Regions from separate parts of the Pseudomonas viridinivis genome, predicted to be linked through region 1. Evidence: riboswitches for the same ligand, from Rfam matches in the RefSeq annotation. Region 1 holds a riboswitch; the other holds the start of a gene.
The links. A riboswitch is a leader RNA that binds a small molecule or an ion and turns the genes downstream of it on or off. The one in region 1 is predicted to bind manganese.
Positions count from the first base shown of each region.

Region 2: linked by a shared signal. The riboswitch ahead of AABC73_RS05195 (TMEM165/GDT1 family protein) and the one ahead of mntP (manganese efflux pump MntP) in region 1 are both predicted to bind manganese.

Region 1 is NZ_CP151076.1:6,134,585-6,145,989, forward strand. It holds gene lpdA (dihydrolipoyl dehydrogenase) at 1-866, shown strand, start outside; gene mntP (manganese efflux pump MntP) at 972-1,538, opposite strand; yybP-ykoY riboswitch at 1,591-1,720, opposite strand; gene AABC73_RS28620 (glucan biosynthesis protein D) at 1,968-3,587, shown strand; gene AABC73_RS28625 (hypothetical protein) at 4,000-5,307, shown strand; gene AABC73_RS28630 (hypothetical protein) at 5,317-6,639, shown strand; gene AABC73_RS28635 (acyltransferase family protein) at 6,672-8,567, shown strand; gene AABC73_RS28640 (carboxymuconolactone decarboxylase family protein) at 8,745-9,176, opposite strand; gene AABC73_RS28645 (NAD(P)H-dependent oxidoreductase) at 9,244-9,846, opposite strand; gene AABC73_RS28650 (GNAT family N-acetyltransferase) at 9,839-10,297, opposite strand; gene AABC73_RS28655 (PLP-dependent aminotransferase family protein) at 10,388-11,405, shown strand, end outside.
Region 2 is NZ_CP151076.1:1,157,773-1,169,177, reverse strand. It holds gene AABC73_RS05230 (LuxR C-terminal-related transcriptional regulator) at 1-354, opposite strand, end outside; gene AABC73_RS05225 (DUF1329 domain-containing protein) at 624-1,988, opposite strand; gene AABC73_RS05220 (DUF1302 domain-containing protein) at 2,017-3,954, opposite strand; gene AABC73_RS05215 (fatty acid--CoA ligase) at 4,315-5,991, opposite strand; gene AABC73_RS05210 (LysE family transporter) at 6,427-7,056, opposite strand; gene AABC73_RS05205 (2-hydroxyacid dehydrogenase) at 7,144-8,106, shown strand; gene AABC73_RS05200 (class I SAM-dependent methyltransferase) at 8,254-9,252, shown strand; yybP-ykoY riboswitch at 9,293-9,412, shown strand; gene AABC73_RS05195 (TMEM165/GDT1 family protein) at 9,502-10,086, shown strand; gene AABC73_RS05190 (M48 family metallopeptidase) at 10,256-11,071, opposite strand; gene AABC73_RS05185 (methyl-accepting chemotaxis protein) at 11,304-11,405, shown strand, end outside.

The DNA.
Region 1 (11,405 bases):
TGATCGGCGCCGGGGTGATCGGCCTGGAGTTGGGTTCAGTGTGGCGGCGGTTGGGCGCGCAGGTGACGGTGGTGGAGTTTCTCGATCACGTCGCCCACGGCAGTGATCTGGAAGCGGGCAAGACGTTGCATCGCTCACTGTCGCGTCAGGGCATCAACTTCAAGCTCAGCTCCAAAGTGACCACGGCTACGACCTCGGAGAACGGCGTCAGCCTTAGCGTCGAACCGGCAGCGGGCGGCGCGGCTGAGTTGATCGAAGCGGATTACGTGCTGGTGTCCATTGGACGTCGGCCCTTCACCAAAGGCTTGGGGCTGGAAACGGTCGGCCTGGAACTGGACAAGCGCGGCATGCTGGAAAACAAAGGGCATCGCACCGCAGCAGAAGGCATCTGGGTGATCGGTGATGTGACGTCCGGTCCGATGTTGGCGCACAAGGCCGAAGACGAAGCTTCGGTGTGCGTGGAGCGCATCGTCGGCAAGGCGGGCGAGATCGATTACAACCTGATCCCCAACGTGATTTACACCCGCCCGGAACTGGCCAGCGTAGGTAAGACCGAAGAGCAGCTCAAGGCCGAGGGCCGCGCTTACAAAGTCGGCAAGTTTCCGTTCAGCGCCAACAGTCGGGCCAAGGTCAACCATGAAACCGAAGGCTTCGCCAAGGTCCTGGCCGACGAGCGCACCGACGAAATCCTCGGTGTGCATCTGGTCGGGCCAAGCGTCAGCGAAATGATCGGCGAGTTCTGCGTGGCGATGGAATTTGCGGCGTCTTCCGAGGACATTGCCCTGACCAGCCACCCGCACCCAACCCGCTCCGAAGCGTTGCGTCAGGCGGCGATGAGTGTGATTGGGTTGCCAACGCAGTCTTGATTGCGATCGTGGAAGCGAGGCTTGCCCGCGAAGAACGAAGACGCGGTGAATCCGGGACACCCGGGCGTCTGGTTCGCGGGCAAGCCTCGCTCCAACGGATGTTTATCAAGCGACTGAAAGGTGCTCATACAGAATCATCGAGCCCACGGCGATCAATACCACGCCGCCAACGATTTCCGCGCGTTGGCCGACGATGGTGCCCAGGGCGCGGCCCAGCAGGGTGCCGATGGTGACCATGGTCATGGTCGCCAGGCCGATAGCCGCTGCAGCGACGAGGATATTGACGTCGATGAACGCCAGGCCGATGCCCACCGCCAATGCATCAATGCTGGTGGCCGTCGCAGTCACGATCAGCAACAGCAGGCCATGCCGGGTGGTTTTCTCTTCTTCCTCGTCGGCGGTCTTCAGGCCGTTGTAGATCATGTGCAGGCCAAGCACGAGCAGCAGGGTGAAGGCGATCCAGTGGTCCCAGCTCTCGACGAATCTGGACGCAGCGTTGCCAATCAGCCAGCCAATGATCGGGGTAATGGTTTCGACGACGCCGAAGATCACGCCCATGCGCAGGGCTTCGAGAAAACGCGGTTTGTGCAGGCTTGAGCCTTTACCGATGGCCGCAGCAAAAGCGTCCGTCGACATCGCCAGAGCGAGCATTACAAGGGATATGGGATTCACGGTTTGGGTTTTTCCGGTCGGGCATTGAGTCCACGACACTCCCGCACGCCCGACCTTATGGCGCGAAAATGTCGATGGTCTCACCAACCAGTAAAGGTGTCCGCACCACGGCATGTTGCCGAGAATGTTGATACGGACGCTTCTTGGCGAAAAGAAGCAGGCTACTCCCCAAAGAGAGCGCGCTTTATACCGGCCCATTTGTGAAAATTTTGTCATGCCCCAAGCCAGGCAGAATCAGCGAAAACCGCAAAACCCCGGTCCAGACATCGATTTACACACTTGAATGCGACTAAATCGTAATTATTTATGTTTTTTTCGAACCGGTTGCTGTGTTTGTTATCTGTTGTGGGTAGTTTGGCGTTCAGCAAGGAGTCGTAGCGCGCATTTCTCTTGTGCAGGACGCACAGCACTAGTCAGAGGCTTCACCTTATGAATCGCAGGAATCTCCTGAAAGCCTCCATGGCGTTGGCGGCTTATAGCAGCGTGCCGGCCTCGGGGCTTTATGTTGCACGTGCTTTTGCCGCCGCCGCCGATGGCGAGATCGAAAATTTCGACTTCGATACGTTGAAAGCCCACGCCAAACAAGTGGCCGGCCGTGGCTACGTCAGCAACAAGCAGGTCCTCCCGCCCGTGTTGGCGAACATGACCCCGCAACAGTTCAACGCCATCAAATACGACGCCGGGCATTCTCTGTGGCACGACGTCAAAGGCCAGCTGGACGTGCATTTCTTCCACGTCGGCATGGGCTTCAAGACTCCGGTCCGCATGTACAGCGTCGACCCGACGACCAAGCAGGCGCGGGAAGTCCACTTCCGCCACGAACTGTTCAATTACGAGTCCAGCGGCATCGACAAGTCGCTGGTCAAGGGCGATCTGGGTTTTGCCGGCTTCAAGCTGTTCAAGGCACCGGAAATCGCCATCAACGACGTGGTGTCCTTCCTGGGCGCCAGCTATTTCCGCGCCGTGGACAGCAACAAGCAATACGGTCTTTCCGCTCGCGGCCTGGCCATCGACACGTATTCGACGCGTCAGGAAGAATTCCCGGACTTCACCAAGTTCTGGTTTGAAACTCCGGACAAGAACGCGACCCGCTTCGTGGTCTACGCCCTTATGGATTCGCCAAGCGCGACCGGCGCCTATCGCTTCGATATCGACTGCCAGTCCGGGCAAGTGGTGATGAACATCGACGCCACCGTCAATGCGCGCACAGACATCGCCCAGTTGGGCATTTCGCCGATGACCAGCATGTTCAGCTGCGGCACCCATGAACGCCGCATGTGCGACACCATTCACCCGGAAATCCACGACTCGGACCGCCTCGCCATGTGGCGCGGCAACGGCGAGTGGATCTGTCGTCCGCTGAACAATCCGCCGAAGCTGCAGTTCAACGCCTTCGCCGACAAGGACCCGAAAGGTTTCGGTCTGGTGCAGACTGATCACAATTTCACCAGCTACCAGGACACCGTCGATTGGTATCACCGCCGGCCGAGCCTGTGGGTCGAGCCCACCACGCCTTGGGGCGAGGGTTCGGTGAATCTGGTGGAGATCGTCACCACGGGCGAGACGATGGATAACATCGTGGTGTTCTGGACGCCGAAAAATCCGGTCAAGGCCGGTGATTCGCTCAACTTTGGCTACAAACTGTACTGGAGCCCGCTGCCTCCAGTGAGCACGCCATTAGCGCAGGTCCATGCGACCCGTTCCGGCATGGGCGGCTTCACCGAAGGCTGGGCACCTGGCGAGCATTACCCGGAGGTCTGGGCGCGGCGTTTTGCGGTGGACTTCAACGGTGGCGGCCTGGAACGCTTGCCGGAAGGTACGGCCATCGAACCGATCGTCACGGTTTCCAACGGCAAGGTTCAGGATTTCAACATTCTGGTGCTGCCGGATATTCAGGGTTATCGCGTGACGTTCGACTGGTACCCAACCAACGAGGGTGCCGAACCGGTTGAGATGCGCATGTTCATCAAGTCCCAGGATCGCACGCTGAGTGAAACCTGGCTGTATCAGTACTTCCCGCCAACGGCTGACAAACGTAAGTATCCGTAAGCGTCGAGCGCAGGTTTAAACGGCATGTTTCGGGGTGACCTGGACTTGCCGTTTGGCGTTATAGGGTCGCTATAACCTGTGTCCGTTTCAGCATTGTTTACACCGTCAAATTTATACCGCTCAGTAAATTCAATAAGTTAGCAAGCTAGTACTGTTACGTTTGTCGGCGTTTGATTAATTTTTGACGAATAGATTGACAGTCTTCCGAAGTCAGGCTGATATAGCCCTTGTCGCGCAGTTGGAGCGTTCGCTCCAGACCTGAATGCCGCCCCCTTCTTCAGCGGCCATTTTCCTACATTGATTGATACCTCTATTGACCGTTTTCGACAGTCGATGGGCGGTAGCGTTGCGCCTGCCCAATCCCCGATTCGTTGGGGTATCTCTCAAAACAAGCGCCACAGAGGCAGAAAACATGATGTTGAACTCTGCGAACACGGCCGACGATAACGCGTCGATGCTTTCCTTCAACAAGTCGACGGCCATGGTCTGGGCCGCCATCAGCCTGATTGTGGTCGAGACCTTTTCCGGTGCGTTGCGCTTTTATCTCGACCAGGCAGGACTGTCGCCAGCGCTGTACCTGCCCAAAATCGCCTGCCTGATTCTGTTGCTCATGGAACTGCGCACTTACAAGGCTGGCCGCGTCGTGTGGTTGAGCCTGCTGATGCTGGTGATTTCCGCCGTCCTGGCCATGTTGCATGGTGCCACCCTCAACAACGTCGCCTTCACCCTGTTCGCGCTCAGCCCGATCTTGTTCGGCATGGTTTGCAGCGACCACCTGATCCATCGCCGTCGGCTGCTCATGTGGGTCATCGGCTTATGCCTCGTGGCTTGTTTTGTCGGTCTCGCCCTGGACAAATTTACCGCGGTGCCCTGGAAAGGTTACAGCTACGCCATTGGCGAGACTCAGCTGAGCGCCAACACCACCTGGTCGGCCGGTGACGAGGACCGTAGCGCCGGTTTCGCCCGGGTCTCCAATACGTTGTCGATCCTTATCGCGATCTACAGCCTGTATATCGCGATGTTCATGCGTTCGCGCCTGCTGATTCTGGCGCTGAGCCTTGTCGCCCTGTACGGCATTGTCCTGACCACCAGCAAAGCGCCGGCCGGCGGCTATCTGCTGACCATGGGCCTGTTGCTGATTGCCCGCATGCGCTGGACCACTCGCGCCGCGTGCATCGTGGCCGTGGTGGTCGGCATGCTGCTGCCGCTGATGGGGCTGCTGTATGACTTCGACGCCCGTACCGTGAGCGGCGGCGGTTCGTCGCTGTCGTCCTTGTATGACCGGCTGAACAACACCTGGCCCAACGTCGTCGATGCCATGACCCGGTTAGGTTATGGCTACACCGGCGCAGGTTTCGGGTTATTCGGCAGCTCAGTGATCATTTTCCCGGTACCCGGCACCGAATTTCTGGTCGGCTCGGACAGCACCTTCATGTACCTGTGGGGATTGTTCGGGGTGTTCGGACCCCTGCTGTACGCCCTGCAGATTCCGTTGTTTTTTGCCCTGAGCAGCGACGATTCGCGCATTGCCCGAGCGTTGTTGGCAATCACCTTCTGCTGCTGCCTGATCAGCTGGACCACGGACATGTTCGAAATCGCGGTGGCCAATCTGTTTTTGGGCCTGGCACTCGGTCATGTGCTGACCGGCAAGCAGCTGGACAGCCGGCAGACCGCGCGTCCTGCGCAGTACCAGCTGTCCACCCTGCCCGACATGAATTGAGTGGTGAGCATGAAGGTCAGTCCAGGTTTTGCAGCAAGCCTGTTATGTGTTGGATGCCTGAGTGGCGGCCTGGCCAAGGCCCAGGAAAACGCGCAAGAGCCATTCATTCTCGGCATTGGCACGCACCTGATGAATTATCCGACGCCGTCGCGGCCAGCGCTGCAACTGGCGGCCGATGCAGGCATCGCTTCGGTCAAGGATGACGCGCACTGGTCCACCGCAGCGCCCAACGCCAACGAGCTGCGCATCGTGCCGTGGTGGCGCACCTATCTGACCGACGCCCAGAGCCTGGGCCTGAGCCGGTTGACGATCCTCGACTACAGCACCTGGTTTCATGACAACGCCAAGCCGCGCAGCGGCGAGGTCAAGGCGGATTTCCTGAGGTATGTGGACTACGTGACCAGCCAGCTGGGCAATCGCGTGACCTTCTATGAGATCTGGAACGAGTGGGATATCGAGGCGCCGAAGGACCCGCAACTCAGCGCCGACTATGCCGCGCTGGTGCGTGATGTGGTGCCACTCATTCGTAAAAACACGCAGAACGTTGAAGGCACGCCGGCGAAAATCCTTGCCGGTTCGGTAACGCCCGAAGGCATGGATTACGGCTTCGCCGACCGCCTGATCGACGCCGGCATGCTGGATCTGGTCGACGGCCTGTCGGTTCACCCTTACGCCCACTGCCTGCCAAACGTGAAGCCCAACCCCGAGGCCTGGGTGGTCTGGATGCGTGCTTATGAGGAGCATATCCGCGCCAAGGCCGGGCGCGATGTGCCGATCTACATCACGGAAATGGCCTGGCCCAGCCACCAGGGCAATTGCGGCTTCACGCCGGCGGTACAGGCGGTGTACATGGCGCGGATTCTGTTTCTGGCGCGCAGCCTGCCTAATCTCCAGGGCATGTGGTGGTACGACCTGGTCAACGATGGCCCCGACCGGACCGATCAGGAACACAACTTCGGCTTGCTCAACGAGGACCTGTCGCCCAAACCGGCCTATCAGGTCATGAAAGTCATCGCCCCGGTGATCAAGGACTTCAGCTATGACGCCGAGGCCAGTCGCCAGTCGGACAACATTTACCTGCTGTATTTCGACAAAGGCCCGCAGCGCGTGGTGGTCGGCTGGACAACCGGCCCGACTCTGCAACAGGACATTGCCAGCGCCGCACCCATGACCGGAGCGGTGCGCCTGATCGACACCGCCGAACCCGAGAAAGGCAGTCTTTCGGGCGAGCAATGGCAGTGCGCGAATCAGAGTTGTTCGGTACCCGTCACCCTGACCCATTTCCCCAAGATCATCAGCCTGAGCCCCGAGGAGACAGTGGCCACGCCCTGAACCGCCTCCTCGCTCCTACGTGAAAAAACGCCATGGACTTCAGAAAAGACATCAATGGACTACGCGCCATCGCGGTCATCGCCGTGCTGCTGTTTCACTTCAACCCAGGCTGGCTGCCGGGCGGATTTGCGGGCGTCGATATTTTCTTCGTGATCTCCGGCTACCTGATCACCGGAATTATCGTGCGCAGCCTGCACAAGGGTAATTTCAGCCTGATCGCGTTCTACAAGTCCCGGGCCAGACGGATCATTCCGGCGCTGGCGGCGCTGTGTTTCGTGCTGCTGCTGGCGGGCTGGTTTTATCTGCTGCCGCTGGAATACAGCGAGCTGGGCAAACACATCGCTGGCAGCCTTGGGTTTGTCTCCAACTTTGTTTACTGGGCCGAAGCCGGGTATTTCACGGCGGGCGCCCACGAGAAATGGCTGCTGCACACCTGGTCGCTCTCTGTGGAATGGCAGTTCTACATGATTTATCCGCTGGCGCTGCTGGCCTTGAGTCGCTTCATTGCCCAGCGCAATCTGCGCTGGTGGATCCTCGCTGGCTGCCTGCTGGGCTTCGGTTTCTGCGTGGTCGCGTCGTTTCTGTGGCCGGAACCGGCGTTTTACCTGCTGCCGACCAGAGCCTGGGAATTGCTCGTCGGCGGCGTCGCCTGCGTGTTTCCGGTCAAACTGCGCGCGCTGCCGCAACGGCTGCTGGAAGCTACCGGCCTGGGCCTGATGCTCGCCAGTTTCGTGCTGCTTTCCGAAAAAGACGTCTGGCCCGGTTATCTGTCGTTGTTGCCGGTGCTGGGAACCCTGGCGGTGATTGTCTCGGCTCGTCAGGATTCGTTCATGACCAGCAACCCCTTCTCACAATGGACCGGGAAGCTTTCCTACTCGCTGTATCTCTGGCATTGGCCGGTCGTAGTGTTCATGAGTTACGCCGGTTATCTGGGCGATACGTTCAATGCATTCCTCGGCATTGCCTGCGCCTTCGCGCTGGGCCTGGCGTCGTACCAATTGATCGAAAAATCGCCCCCAAAAGCGCCCACCCCCAAACGCCGCTGGAAATTCGCCACCGTCAGCGGCCTGATCACCATGGTCTTCGCCGCTGCCACTGCGGTCAGCGCCACCGAAGGCGCAATCTCGCCCTTGCGCGCCGTAAGCATCTCGGACAAGGCACGTTTCGTTCAGGATTACGCGGATCGGCAGAAGAATCTGTACGAGCTCTATTGGCTCAAGTGCGATGCCTTTTCGGCCTTCACCCAGCGCGGGTTGTCGGGCATTGACGAGTCCTGCACCCACAAACAAGGCGAAGGCGGCGTGTTCCTGTGGGGCGATTCCCATGCCCAGGCGCTTTCCCTGGGGCTCAGAACGTCGCTGCCAGCGGGCACGCCGTTCTATCAAGTCGCTTCCGCCAGTTGTCGGCCGAGCCTGACCCTGGACAACGGCCGCGCCACCCCGCCGCGCGTCACGTGCAACTATTCCAACAAAAAGGCCCTGGAAAGCATCCAGAAGCTGCAACCTGACGTGGTGGTCATCGCGCAAAAGGATGAACACGACAAGACCCACTGGGGCGACATCGCCGCGCGGCTCAAGAGCTATGGCGTCAAACACATCGTGCTGCTCGGACCGCTGCCACAATGGAATCCGTCACTGCCCAGCGTCATCGCCAACCGCCATTGGGGCCTGAATGAATCGCACATTACCGACGCGGCGCTGGACCAGAGCGTGATGGCCGCGGATAAGGCGATCAGACGCCAGATCGATCCACAATCGGTGGATTTCGTCTCGCTGATCGACAAGTTATGTGTCGCTAATTCCTGTCTGGTGCGTCTGCAGGACGACTCCTTGCTGCAAATCGATTCCGGACATTTGAGCGAAAAAGGCTCGCTGTACATCGTGAAAAACTTTGTGATGCCAGAGCTGAGCAAAATCAGCACCCAATAACGTTTCCAATCAAAAAGCCCGCATGGCGTGACCATTGCGGGCTTTTTTTGCTGGAAACGGTGGAGCCATCTTGCGTGGGAGCGAGCTTGCTCGCGAAGCCATATCAGGCGCTGAATCTCGGCCGGATCTACCAACCCTTCGCGAGCAAGCTCGCTCCCACAAGGATCGTTTGCCAGATCAGAGGCGCATGCCCACCGCCAGCCGATTGAAAGCATTCATCAGCGAGACGGCAATGGTCAGATCGGAGATCTCGGTGTCGCTGAACGTGTCTTTCAGCACGGCATACAGCTCATCCGATGCGCCTTGGGTGGAAACATGGGTCAGGGATTCCGACCAGGCCAGGGCGGCCTGCTCGCGCGCATCAAACAGTTCGCTGACGCGCCAGCCGGCCAGGCAGTCCAGTTTGCGCTGCGAAACACCGGCAGCGCGCAATGACTTGGAATGCATGTCCAGGCAGAACGCGCAGCCGTTGATTTGCGAAATGCGCAGGTAAACCAGCTCGACCAACGCCTGACCGAGAGAGCTTTTGCTCAAGGCGATGCTGGTGCTCTGCAAACCTTGATAGGCCGCTGGAGAAAGGTCTGAAAATGGAAGACGAAGCTTGCTCATTGGATACTCCCGAATGAATGGATGAAATTAGCGTGGATTTGAACAGCTGTGCATCCAGCCCTGATGCTCAAGACAGGCCACTCCCGGCCAGTTGTTGTGCCGCCGCCGCAAAGGCCGCGCGGCTCACTTCTTCGCCGAGGACCATGCCTTCCAGATAGACGAAGTGAACGTCGAACAGGCCGATCGTTTTCAGCACTTCAAGCAGGTACGGCGTGAGGAAATCGGGTTGCTGCCCACGCGGCTTGAGATGAAAGCCCCCTGAGCTGACGATGATGTAGACCGGGCGATCCCGCAGCAGACCGACCTTGCCGTCGGGCCTGGCTTCAAAGCTGCGCCCGATGCGCACCACGTAATCGATCCACAGCTTCAACGCGGCAGGCACGGTGAAGTTGTGCATCGGCGTGGCAATCAGCAGCAGGTCGCACCGCTCAAGTTCGCCAATCAGCTGCTCGGACAGCTCAAGTGCCGGTTGGGCGACAGGGTTGCGCTGGGTCAGCGCGGTGGCGTAGGCATCGCTTATGGGCAGCAGCGGATGTGCGACCAGGTCGCGCTGGGTCAGGGTGAATTGCGCATGTCTGGATCGCAGCGAGTCGGCCCATTCGACGGCCAACCCATAACCGGTTGACGCTTCCCCGTGAGGGCTGGCGGTGATCAGCAATAATTCACGCATGGGCGGACTCCTGAGCGACGTCCAGTGGCTGGACGAAATGCATGCCTCGGGCCAGCAGCCCGGCGCGGAAATAAAAGCGTTGTGCCAGCGCCATGTGCAGGCCGGTATCCAGGACCAGATGAGCACAGCCTCGCAGCCGGGCTTCTTCGCGGACTTTATCCAGCAACACCGAGCCCAATCCAGACTGGCGCATGGTCGGATCGACTATCAGATCGTCGACGTAGATGAAGCGGCCATAGATCAGGTTTTCCAGCTCACGAAAGCCGATCAGCCCGGCCAACTGGTCGCCCTGCCACAGACCCCACAGCCGATAACCCTGATAGGCCTGGCGATCCAGCTGCCGGGTGAATGATTCAAGATCGCTCAAGTGCGGGCGTAGTTGCTGCATGAGCGTGAAGCCTGCCGCCTGCTCGGCGCCGCGACTCAACAGTCTGAACATGGGGGGTTGCATGGCACACTCTCCTTCAAATGTGTGCCTACTGTATGCGCCGCATGGCCTACTCTATAGAGCCAAGAAGTGCAAAAACGACTAGGCCATGCAATGAATAGATCCTTGCCCGACACAACCCCGGACGCGCCGCTGTATCGGCAGATCTATCTGCGTTTTCGCCAGTCCATCGCCGACGGCCACCTCAAGCCGGGGGATCGAGTGCCATCGGTGCGCGCGCTGGCAGCCGAATTGAACCTGGCGCGCGGCACGGTAGAAACCGCCTATCAGCTATTGATCAGCGAGGGTTACCTGCTCGCACGCGGACCGGCCGGCACGGTGGTTTCGCAGCTGGTCGACGCCGTTGCGAGCGCGCCGCCCACCCGGCCCGCTCAGGCGCCGCAACCCGCTGTCGTACATCCGGGCACTGCTCCCATGCCCTTGCAGATGGGAATGCCCGCGCTGGACGCGTTCCCGCGCAAACTCTGGAATCGGCTGGCCAGCCGCACATTGCGCCAAGGCGGGCTGGACGCACTCAACTATCCCGACAGCCACGGGGATCTGGCGCTGCGCACCGCGCTGGCGGGTTATCTGGGGATTTCCCGGGGTATCAATTGCCTGCCGGAACAGATCTTCATTTGCGCAGGCTATCGCGGCTGTCTGGATCTGATCTGCCGCAGCCTGATGCACAAAGACGACCGCTGCTGGTTCGAAGATCCCGGTTATTTCATGGCCCACCAGTTTCTCGGCGAAGCCGGCATGCAACTGGTCCCGGTGCCGGTGGACAGTGATGGACTGGTGGTCGAGGCCGGCATCCAGCGCGCACCCGATGCACGCTTTGCGGTGGTCACGCCGACGCATCAAAGCCCGCTGTGCGTTTCCCTGTCGCTGAATCGCCGCCAGGCTCTGCTGGACTGGGCCAATCGTCAGAACAGCTGGATCATCGAGGACGATTACGACAGCGAATACCGTTACAAGGGTCGACCGATCCCGGCGCTCAAGAGCCTGGACGAACACGGCCGGGTTTTGTACTGCGGGACCTTCAGCAAGGTGCTGGTGCCCGGCTTGCGACTCGCGTATCTGGTGGTACCCGAAGCCCAGGTCAACCGGTTCCGCAAAATGGCCGACGACA
Region 2 (11,405 bases), 1.3 Mb from region 1:
GCGCATCTTCAACAAACCGAGCGCCTGGGCGCCCAACTGGGGGAAAAACTGCTGCAACCCGGCCAGTAAACGTTCAAGAAAACGCCCCGGATCGCTGTCGCGCTGACTCAGCCCGACCCAGACGCTCTGCCATTGAGGCGGAAGACTCTGACAGAACTCCACCGCCAGCGAACTCTTGCCGAATCCGGCCGGCGCGCTGACCAGCAGCAGACGCCCGGACAAGCCAGCCGCCAGCCGCTCGCACAAGCGAGGACGGGATATGTATCCGTCAGGTAACGGGGGTCGAAAAAATCGCCCTTCCAGCGCGGGTACCGCGCTGTCTGCGAATCCTTGCATACGGGACAGATCAGTCATGGCCGGCTCTTGTTGTTGAAGCGCTATTAGCGGCTAAGCAGATAGTCCCGAGACTAGCGGTTAAGTGTCACCTTTTGAAGGCGGTTGCGGAAAAGACTGTAACAAATTTCCTACAATCATCATTGCGAATACCCGGACATAGAAAAGCCCCGGTCAAGGGGCTTCAGGTTCATCGATTATCCTGGCGGTGCTGTAGGACCGGCTTTAGCCGGGAGGACGTCCTCCCGGCTAAAGTCGGTCCTACGGTTTTCACGCCTGATCAAGCCAGATCAACGCACCCCTTCCTGACGCAGGGCATTCGGGGTGAACTCGCTGGTGGTTGCGGTGAAGCCGAAGTCGTACGCGCTTTTCTCTTCGTTCTTCATGCCCAGAGCCAGGTAGCGACCCGATTGCAGGTCATACAGGGTTTCCAGGGCGTACCACGGCACTTGCTTGTCGTAGTAGTTCTCGGCGTGAGCTTCCGCCACGCGCCACAGTTGGCCGCGACCGTCGTAGTGGTCGATCACTGCTGCCTGCCAGGTGTCTTCGTCAATGAAGAAATCACGCTTGGCGTAAATATGGCGCTGGCCTTCCTTCAAGGTTGCCGTCACATGCCAGACACGACGCAGCTCGTAGCGCGCCAGATCCTGATTGATGTGACCGGCCTTGATGATGTCGGCGTACTTGAGCTTCGGATCGTCCAGCTTGTGGCTGTTGGAGGCGATGTACAGTTCCTGCTTGCCGATCAATTTCCAGTCGTAACGATCAGGCGCACCGTTATACATGTCGAGGTTGTCGGAAGTGCGCAGGCCATCGGCCGCAGTACCCGGACCGTCATAGGACACTTGCGGCGCGCGACGGACGCGACGTTGACCGGCGTTGTAAACCCACGCCGAACGCGGTTCCTTCACCTGATCGAGGGTTTCGTGAACCAGCAGCACGCCACCGGCCAGACGTGCCGGCGCGGTCACTTCCTGCTTGAAGTAGAACAGGATGTTGCCAGGGTTCTTCGGATCGAAGTCTTTCATCTTGTCGCGAAACACAAACTGATCGCGGAAGTACACCAGGCTGAACGAGCCGTTGGGTTGCGGAGTGGCCTGGGTGACCAGACGCGTCACGCTACCGCCGCGATAGCGGGTGATGTGGTTCCAGATCACTTCGACGCCCGTTGCGGGGATCGGGAACGGCACCGCAGTCTCGAAGTTTTCCAGACCGTTGCCGCCGCCCACCGACTTGGTGTTGGTGGCGTTTCTCTTGATCGCGGCGAATACGTCATCCGGCACTGTCGCGCCGCGATGGGACGGATAGACCGGCATCTTGAAGGTTTCCGGGTAGCGCTTGAACATCGCGTACTGCCCCGGCGCAAGCTTGTCCTTGTACTGCTCGACATTGGCGGCGGTAATCGTGAACAGCGGCTTCTCGCTGGCATACGGGTTGGCAAGGAAACCCTTGCTGTCCACCGCGCCGGCGTTCTTCGGCATCGGACTCCAGGCGGGGATCGTGTTCGCGGCGTTGCCGGCTTTTTCCGCGCCCATTGGCGTCAGCGTGGTTCCAAGCTTGGCGGCTTCCGATTCAGACACAGCGGCCATGACACCGGTTGCCAGCAATGACAGGCTCAAGACACCGATTTGCAACAGACCTTTTGTTATTTTCATTTTCATAATCGTCCTGAAAACCGTGTTCTTAGAAATTCATGCCGAAGCTGAGCGCAACAAAATCGCGGTCATCAACAGTCGTGTACTTGCCATCAAAGAAGTTGGTGTACGAGAGGTTCGCCGTGTAGGTGTTCTGGTATTCGGCATCCAGGCCGAGGCTGACAGCCTTGCGCCCTTCCTCGAAGTTACCGCCGGGACCCGGTGAGTAACCTTCGACGTCATGCGACCAGGCAACGCTCGGACGCAGGTTCACGCCAGCGAACACACTGTTGTAATCCCAGATGGCCCGGGCGCGATAACCCCATGAGTTGGCCGTGGTGAAACCGTCGTTTTCGCAGTAGCGGCTCAGGTTGTTCTGCGCAGCGCCGGTCAAGGTGCTGGCGTTGAGCGTGGTGCATTGACCACCCGGCAGCGGGCCAGGACCGTAGCTTGGGTCGCGGCCATAACGAACCTTTGAGGTATTTTCCAGACCGCCAACGTGGGTCCAGCCAACTTCACCGACTACGGTCAGACGTTCTGCGCCCATCACCTGGTCGAAGAACTGGGTGAAGGTGGTTTGCATCTGGGTGATTTCTTTACGGCGATAGCCCGGCTGATCGGTGTTCGGCCGACCGGTCAGCACCGAAACGTTCGGGTTGAGCGGCGACAGGCCCGAATACAGGATGTCAGTAGTGTTGACCTGTACCGGAGCGTTCGGACGATAGCTGACCTCGCCGCTCCACGCCGTGCCGGTCGGCAAGGTGGTGGAGAAACTCAGGCCGTACAGGTGAATGTCTTCCGGGTATTCAACGTAGTAGCTGGAGTTGCCAGCGACGACGACCGGCAGCAGCGTCGGCGCCAACGCGGTAGCGGTGGCGACCGGAATGCCATTACGCGCCAACGAACCCACCAGACCCGCCGCGCTGTAGGCACTGGCCGGGCCGCCTTTGCCGCTGAAGATCGGCGCACGGCTGTGATAGTTCATGAAATAGGCGCCGAACTCGGTGTCCAGCGGTTCGAAGTTGTAGTGCATTGCCAGGCCGAACTGGCCGCTGTCCCGGGCGTCACGGTCCGGGCCGCGACGCACGATGGCGCCTTCATCAGGATTGCCGAAGCGCACGCCTTGCTGACCAAGCGAGTTGAGCACGGCGGCGCGAGCACCGGCAGGCAAACCTGCAGCGGTCAGCGAGCTGTTCAGGCCGTTGCGACTGCGCAATACGGCGAGGTTGTTATCGCAGCCGTCGGAAATCACGTCCGGCTGGGAGAAGAATGTGCCGCAGTTGTCGGTAACGGTCTGGTCCCATTCCAGCTGGTAGAAGCCTTCAGCCGAGAGGTTTTCGGTGATGCTTTGCGACAGGTAGAACATGTTGACCGGAATCAGGCCTTCCTTGATTTCCGCGCCGGGACGCCGGAATGCCGAAACATCGACCGGGTTGATGCTGTTGATGCCGTTCTGGATGAAGGTACTTTCACCCCAGCTGACCACTTGCTTGCCCAGACGTACCGAACCTGGCTCATCGCCAATGCTGTAGTTGTGGTAGACGAACGCATCGAGGATCTGGCCTCCGGAAGATTTGGCGCCCTCTTTGCGGTTGGAATCGCTAATGTCCTTGAATTGACGCCCTTCGTCCTTGAGCTCGAAGTCATACCAGTACTTGCCACGCACGAACACACCGGTGTCGCCGTATTTCAGCTCCAGATCATGGATGCCCTTGAAGATCTTCGAAAACGTCTCCCCACGTTTGAAGTTCAAGTGACCGTCATCGGACGTTTGCGACAGGCCATGCCCGCCGTTGTTGGAGCCGATGAGGTTCTTGTTGGCCTTTTCAGTCGACCAACTGGCGCCCACAGAGAGCGACGAGTCGAACTTGCCTTCGATTTCGCCGATGTTGAAACTGACGCCGAATGCAGGACCGGCGAGCGTAGAAGCGAGGCTGACGGCCAGGGGCAATCTCGCCCGGCGCCAGAACTGGTTTGCTGATGTCATCGACGCTACTCCATGTGCTTTTATTTTTTTTGGCAGTGGGTACTGCTAAAAACGACCGGGCTTCTCGTCGAAACTCCGATTTTGACACTAATCGGGTAACCCAGAGGGTCACGACACGACGTTGCATCTTTTTGCGCTCTTACCCAGCCCCTGGTGCCGACTATATCCAGCCGGTTGCAGCGCTAGATCCCTCTAAAGTGTGATTTGCAGCATCAAACCCTCTGGCACCCGTATTTCGCGCGATCGCTGCAGCGAGCCCGGTGAGGAGAGTGAAGTGAAATCAGTGTTTGACAAGGCAGGCGCTTGTCCAGGGGCTGTCGGCGGGACCTGCCGCACTCGAGGAGCGCGGCAGGTTGGGTATCAGAGCGTCGAGAGAAAGGTACTGTTACTGTTTTGCCATTCGACGATGTCTACGCGCATGCGCTTCTTGTCGAGTTTGCCGACGCTGGTCTTGGGAATTTCAGTAACAAGCGCGATCTGATGCGGGATCGCCCACTTGTTGATGTGCCCCAGTTCCACGAATGGCTTGAGGTGTTCCTTCAAATCCCGCGCGTCGATGCTATGCCCGTCGCGAATCACCAGCAGCGCGAAAGGTCGCTCGCCCCACTGCGGATCGGCAATACCCACCACGGCCACTTCGCGCACTGCCGGATGGCGGCTGCACAGGTCTTCGAGGTCCAGCGACGAGATCCACTCGCCACCGGTCTTGATGACGTCCTTGATGCGATCACGAATATCTATGACGCCCATGCTGTCCAGCGTCGCCACGTCACCGGTATGCATCCAGCCACCGGCCCAGAGCTCGGCGCCTTTTTGCGGCTCACGGTAATAGCCTTCGCTCAGCCAGGGCGCGCGCAACACCAGTTCACCCTGGGACTCGCCATCGGCGGGCAGGAAGTTGCCGTCTTCGTCGACAATCGCCGCGTCCACCAGAATCCCCGGCACGCCGGCCTTGATCCGATAAGTGATGCGCTCGTCTTCACTGCCTGCGCGCAGTTCGTCATTCAAGTGAGCAACGGAAATCAGCGGCCCGGTTTCCGACATGCCATAAGCGCCGGTCAGCTGAATGCCTCGGGCCTTGGCGGACTCGTACAAGGTGCGATTGAGGGAGCTGCCGCCAATGATGATCTTCCAGCCAGCAAAATCCACGTCTTGCGCGGCCTTGGCGTTGAGCACCATTTGCATGATGGTCGGCACGCAATGGGAGAACGTAACCTTCTCCTTACGCCATAGCTCGACAAGGAATTCAGGGTCGTAACGTCCCGGATACACCTGCTTGATGCCAAGCATGGTTGCCGCATACGGCATGCCCCACGCATGCACGTGAAACATTGGCGTGATCGGCATGTACACATCATCGGTGCCCAGCAAGCGTTCGGCGCTGCCGACAATGGTCGCTACACCCATGGTGTGCAGGACCAGTTGCCGATGGCTGAAATACACGCCTTTCGGGTTACCCGTCGTGCCTGTGGTGTAAAACGTGGTGGCGATGGAGTTTTCGTCGAAGTCTTCGAATTCGTACTGGTTGCTCGCTTGCGCCAGCAGGGTTTCGTACTCGCCGACCAGCCCAGGCAAATCAGCAGTCTTTTCCGGCAGATCAGTGAGCAGCAGGGTTTTCTCAACCGTGGTCAGGTGCCCGGCAAGGGCCTGATACAGGCCGACGAACTCACTGTTGACCAGCACGAACTTATCTTCGGCGTGGTTCATGGTGTAGAGGATTTGCTCAGGGGACAGGCGCACGTTAACCGTGTGGATCACCGCGCCAATCATTGGAATGGCAAACATGCATTCCAGATAGCGATGGCTGTCCCAATCCATGACCGCGACGGTATCGCCAGCCTTGACGCCTGCGGCAGTCAGGACATTGGCCAGCCGACAGATCCGCTCGGAAAGCTCTGGATAGGTATAGCGAACAGTGTCGCGGTAGACGATTTCACGCGTTTTTTCATAGCGACTGCCGGACATCAATAGCCGCTTGATCAACAGGGGGTACTGATAGGCGCCATCGGCTGGTGGAATAACGCGGGTCTGCAGCATGGGAGTTCCTTTTCGAGTGCAAAGTCGAGGCTTGAAAATATGCACTCTAGAGGCCCGGCCCGCCAGCCAAATCAGCCGAAGGGATGATTTGCTGGATGAGCGTCAGGGAAGGCGAATTGCCAGCTTTCTCTCAAAACCATGGAGGCTTTCACCCTGAAGCTGACACCGCGCCATACCGCAGCAGACAAGAGATCCGTAGGACCGGCTTCAGCCGGGAGGCCGAGAGTTCTAACGACGTAGCTGCTGCGCCTGGAATGACCTCTTCCCGGCTAAAGCCAGTCCTACGCAATGCATTCCAGGTGGTGTGATGATCCGTAGGACCGGCTTCAGCCGGGAGGCCGAGAGTTCTAACGACGTAGCTGCTGCGCATGGAATGACCTCCTCCCGGCTAAAGCCAGTCCTACGCAATGCATTCCAGGTGGTGTGATGGCTTTATCAGCGAATCTCGGTAAACGCCAGCTTCAAGCCCAATGCCACCAGCACGGCGCCCATGGCCCGATCAAACCAGTGGCCCATGCGTGCGAAGCCTGCACGCACACGCTCCTGACTGAACAGTCGCGCCACCATGCAGAACCACAGGCCGGTCGCCACAGCCAGGTAAACGCCGTAACCCGCCTGCACCCACAATGGCGTGTGTGGATTGATCACCACGGTGAACAGCGACAGGAAAAAAAGCGTCGCCTTGGGGTTCAGGCCGTTGGTGACAAAGCCGCTGGTAAAGGCGCCGCGCGCGGTGCGCTCGCCCACCGCAACCTTGACCGGCGCGTCGCTGGCGTTGGCCGGTTTGGCGCGCAAGGCCTTGAAGCCGATGTACAGCAGATAGGCCGCAGCAGCCCATTTCAACGCGTTGAACAGCACGATGGACTGGGAAACGATCAGGCCGATCCCCAGCAACGAATAGCCCACATGCACAAAAATCGCGGTGCCCACACCCATGGCCGTATAGGTCCCGGCTTTGCGGCCGTGAGTCACGCTTTCACGCACCACCACGGCGAAATCCGGGCCGGGACTGGCGACGGCGAGCAGGTGAATCAAGGCAACGGTCAGAAATTCCGCCCAATACATGCGTTTCTCCAAAAATGTAAGCAAGCGTTTCGCTCTGTTAGGCTGACCACATTAAGCCTTCGAAACTTCCAATAACAGGTACAGCTGATGAGCAATCACGGTAAGGCAGTTTTTCTCGACCACACGTCCCTGGATCTGGGCGATCTGGACTTCAGCACGCTGCGCGAATGTTTCGCCGATTTGGTGCTGCATGCCAGCACCACGCCCGATCAGGTGATTGAACGTCTGCAAGGCGCAACCGTGGCGATCAGTAACAAGATCATGGTTGATGCCGCCACGTTCGCCGCCTGTCCTGACTTGAAGCTGGTTCTGGTCACTGCGACCGGCACCAATAACGTCGATCTGGAGGCCGCCCGCCAGCACGGCGTCACGGTGTGTAATTGCCAGGGTTACGGCACGCCGTCGGTGGCGCAGCACACGCTGATGTTGTTGCTCGCCCTCGCCACCCGGCTGCCGGATTACCAGAACGCGGTGCAACACGGCCAATGGCAGAAGTCGAAACAGTTTTGCCTGCTGGATTTCCCGATTTTCGAACTGGAAGGCAAAACCCTGGGTTTGCTGGGGCATGGCGAACTCGGCGGCGCGGTGGCCAAGCTGGCTGAAGCCTTTGGCATGCGCGTCCTGCTGGGACAAATCCCCGGCCGCCCGGCCCGCGCGGATCGCTTGCCGCTGGAGGAGCTGCTGCCGCAGATCGACGCTTTGACCTTGCACTGCCCGCTCAACGAGCACACCCGCGACATGATCGGCGCCCATGAATTGAGCCTGCTCAAGCCCCATGCGTATGTGATCAACACCGCGCGCGGCGGGCTTATCAATGAACAGGCGCTGGCGGATGCGCTGCGCAACGGTCATCTGGGCGGCGCGGCATCGGATGTCTTGACCTTGGAGCCGCCAGTGGCTGGCAATCCGCTGCTGGCTGGCGATATTCCGCGCCTGATCATCACCCCGCACAGCGCCTGGGGCGCGCGTGAGGCACGGCAACGGATCGTTAGCCAGGTGACGGAAAATGCGCTGGGGTTCTTTGCCGGTCAACCGGTGCGGGTGGTGTAGGTCCGGCTCGTAGGACCGGCTTCAGCCGGGAGAGCGTCATTCACGTTCGAATTCGCGGCTAAAGCCGCTCCTACGGACTCATGCCTCGGCGTAACCGGCTATGGCCCAAGCTCTGCTAGACTGCGCCCCTTTTCAAGGAGCCCTTCAATGGACCCGCGCAGTGAAGTGTTACTCCGTCAGGCCGAGCTGTTTCAGGGCTCGTTGCTGCTGGCCGGCTTGGCAGCGGATGATCTGCTTGGCCGTTTGCCAGAAGCACGCGGCTGGTGCTGGCATGCGGGCGATCAAGCCGCGCTGGATGCCCGTTTCGAAGGCCGCACGCACTTTGGCGTCGACGCGCCGCAAGAAGCCTTCGACGCTGCCGTGGTGTTCCTGCCCAAGTCCCGGGACCTGACCGACTACATCCTCAATGCCCTGGCTTCGCGGCTGGCAGGCCGCGAGTTGTTTCTGGTCGGTGAGAAACGCAGCGGCATCGAAGCGGCGGCCCGCCAGTTGAGCCCGTTCGGTCGGGCGCGCAAGCTGGACAGCGCGCGGCATTGCCAGCTGTGGCAAGTCACGGTCGAGGAAGCCCCGCAAGCGGTAACTCTGGAAAGCCTCGCCCAGCATTACGAAGTGGAAATGGATGATGGCCCGCTGAAAGTTGTCAGCCTGCCGGGCGTGTTCAGTCACGGTCGTCTGGATCGCGGCTCGGCGCTGTTGTTGCAGAACATCGACAAGCTGCCCAGCGGCAATCTGCTGGATTTCGGCTGTGGTGCCGGTGTATTGGGGGCTGCGGTAAAACGTCGCTACCCGCACAACAACGTGATCATGCTCGACGTGGACGCCTTCGCCACAGCCAGCAGCCGTCTGACGCTGGCCGCCAATGGCCTGGAAGCCGAGGTGTTGACCGGCGACGGAATCGACGCGGCGCCCATGGGTTTGAGCACGATTCTGAGCAACCCGCCGTTCCACGTCGGAGTACATACCGATTATCAGGCAACGGAAAACTTGCTGCGAAAAGCACGCCAACATCTGAAATCAGGTGGCGAACTGCGCTTGGTGGCGAATGCCTTCCTCAAGTATCAGCCGCTGATCGAAGAGCATCTGGGCGTGTGCGCGATCAAGGCTCAGGGCAACGGTTTCCGCATCTATCGTGCCAAGCGCGCCTGAAAATAAGCGCTTGCCGAATGCGGTCTGCGTAGGCAGAATCCGCTCCGTCCTAGGGGAGTAGTCTCCCACGAGCGCCATGCTCGTCCGGTACGCATCAACATACTTGGTCCTCAGACCATGGTGCGTACGACCCCGAATCCGCTCAGACGGATCGGTGGTTTGACCAGACCTATGACACGAACACCTTACCCGGGGCGGGGAGGTCGTACGTGTCATAGCCGTGTCGACCCGCCCCTTAGGAAAACCCTGATGCTGGAATCCCTGTTGGTCCCCACTGCTGTCGTGGCACTTGCCGAAATTGGCGACAAGACCCAACTGCTCGCTCTCATTCTCGCCGCGCGCTTTCGCAAGCCCTGGCCGATCATCGCCGGTATTGTCGCGGCCACCCTGGCCAACCACGCTGCGGCGGGCGCGGTCGGCGCCTGGTTTGGCAGTTTCTTTTCTGACGCCACGCTGCACTGGATTCTGGCCGCGAGCTTCACCGCCACCGCATTGTGGACCCTGGTCCCCGACAAGATGGACGATGACGAAGCCGGCAATGGCCGCAAATTCGGGCCGTTCCTGACCACACTGATTGCGTTCTTCATCGCGGAAATCGGCGACAAGACGCAAATCGCCACAGTGATGCTGGCGGCGCAATATTCCTACCTTTGGCTAGTGATCATCGGCACGACGCTGGGCATGTTGATCGCCAACGTTCCGGTGGTCCTGGCGGGCAACTTCGCCGCTGACAAGCTGCCGCTGACCTTGATCCGGCGCCTGGCGGCGTGCGCCTTCTTCGTGCTGGCGCTGGTTGCGGTGTACAAGGCGATGCAGGTGAGTGGCTGGGTTTGATCAACCTTGATCGTTAAGCAAAGAATGGACTTGTACAGACTGTGCAGGACCGGCTTTAGCCGGGAGGGCGAGCGTTCTGACAACAGAGCCGCTGCGAATGGGCTGGCCTCCTCCCGGCTAAAGCCGGTCCTACGCGAATCCCCTCCCACCGTTCGCTCCTTCTTTTCGGTTACTTCTTCGCAGCCTGATACAACGGCATCACCTTGGGAATCGCCGCCTGCAACGAAGCGACCCGAGTCGCCGATGCCGGGTGAGTGCTCATGAATTCCGGCGGGGAATCGCCGGAGTTCTGGCTCATCTTCTCCCACAGCGTGATGGCCGCGTTCGGGTTGTAGCCAGCGCGTGCCGCCAGCTCCAGACCGAGCAGATCCGCTTCGTTTTCATTACCGCGACTGTTCGGCAAGGTCAGGCTGTAATTGACCACGGTATCGGCCAGCGCGAGGCTGTCCTGCCCCAATCCGAGCAAGGCACCCGCGCCCTGCTTGGCCATCGCTACGCCATACGCCTTGGACATCGCTTCGCGGCCGTGTTCGCGCAATGCGTGGGCGATCTCGTGACCCATGACTGCGGCGATTTCATCATCGCTCAGTTTGAGTGTGTCGATCAGTCCGCTGTAGACAATGATCTTGCCGCCGGGACCGCAGTTGGCGTTGAGGTCGTCGCTCTTGATCAGATTGACTTCCCACTGCCACTGCGCAGAATCCGGACGCAGCTTCGGCGCCTGGGCAATCAGCCGGTCGGCAATCGCATGCACGCGTTTGGCATTGGCGCTAGTGGTATCGAGCACGCCTTTGCCGGACGCCTCTTTCACCGTTTCCTGATAGGACTGGGCGTACATCTTGTTCACTTCGTCAGTCGAAAGCATGCTGAACATGTATTGCTTGCGCTCGACACCCACCGCATCCCCGCTGGTGGTGTTTACAGACTGGCAACCGCTGAGCAACAAGCTGGTACTCAAGGCACATAAGGCAACTGAACGACGCATAGTGAATCTCCCTGGAAACATGCTGGTGATTCTGGACGGCGAACAGCCAATACGCCAGAGATCATCCGATAGCCCTTTTGGTCAGCTGATCCGGCTGATGGTTCCCAACAAACGGACATATCCAATAACGACGTACTGGTACGATTTACGTCCATTTGAGGGGATGTTATTCATGCTTCCATAAAGCTTAGCCGATAGACAGTTCAGACGTAATCTCACGTCCGGAGCCTCTATGAAGTTCAAATCGATCCAGTCTTCAATCGCTGCACTGGCGGGCGCCATTGTGCTCAGCGTTGTTGTCGCATTAGTGCTGTATGCATTGTTTTCTGGAGCG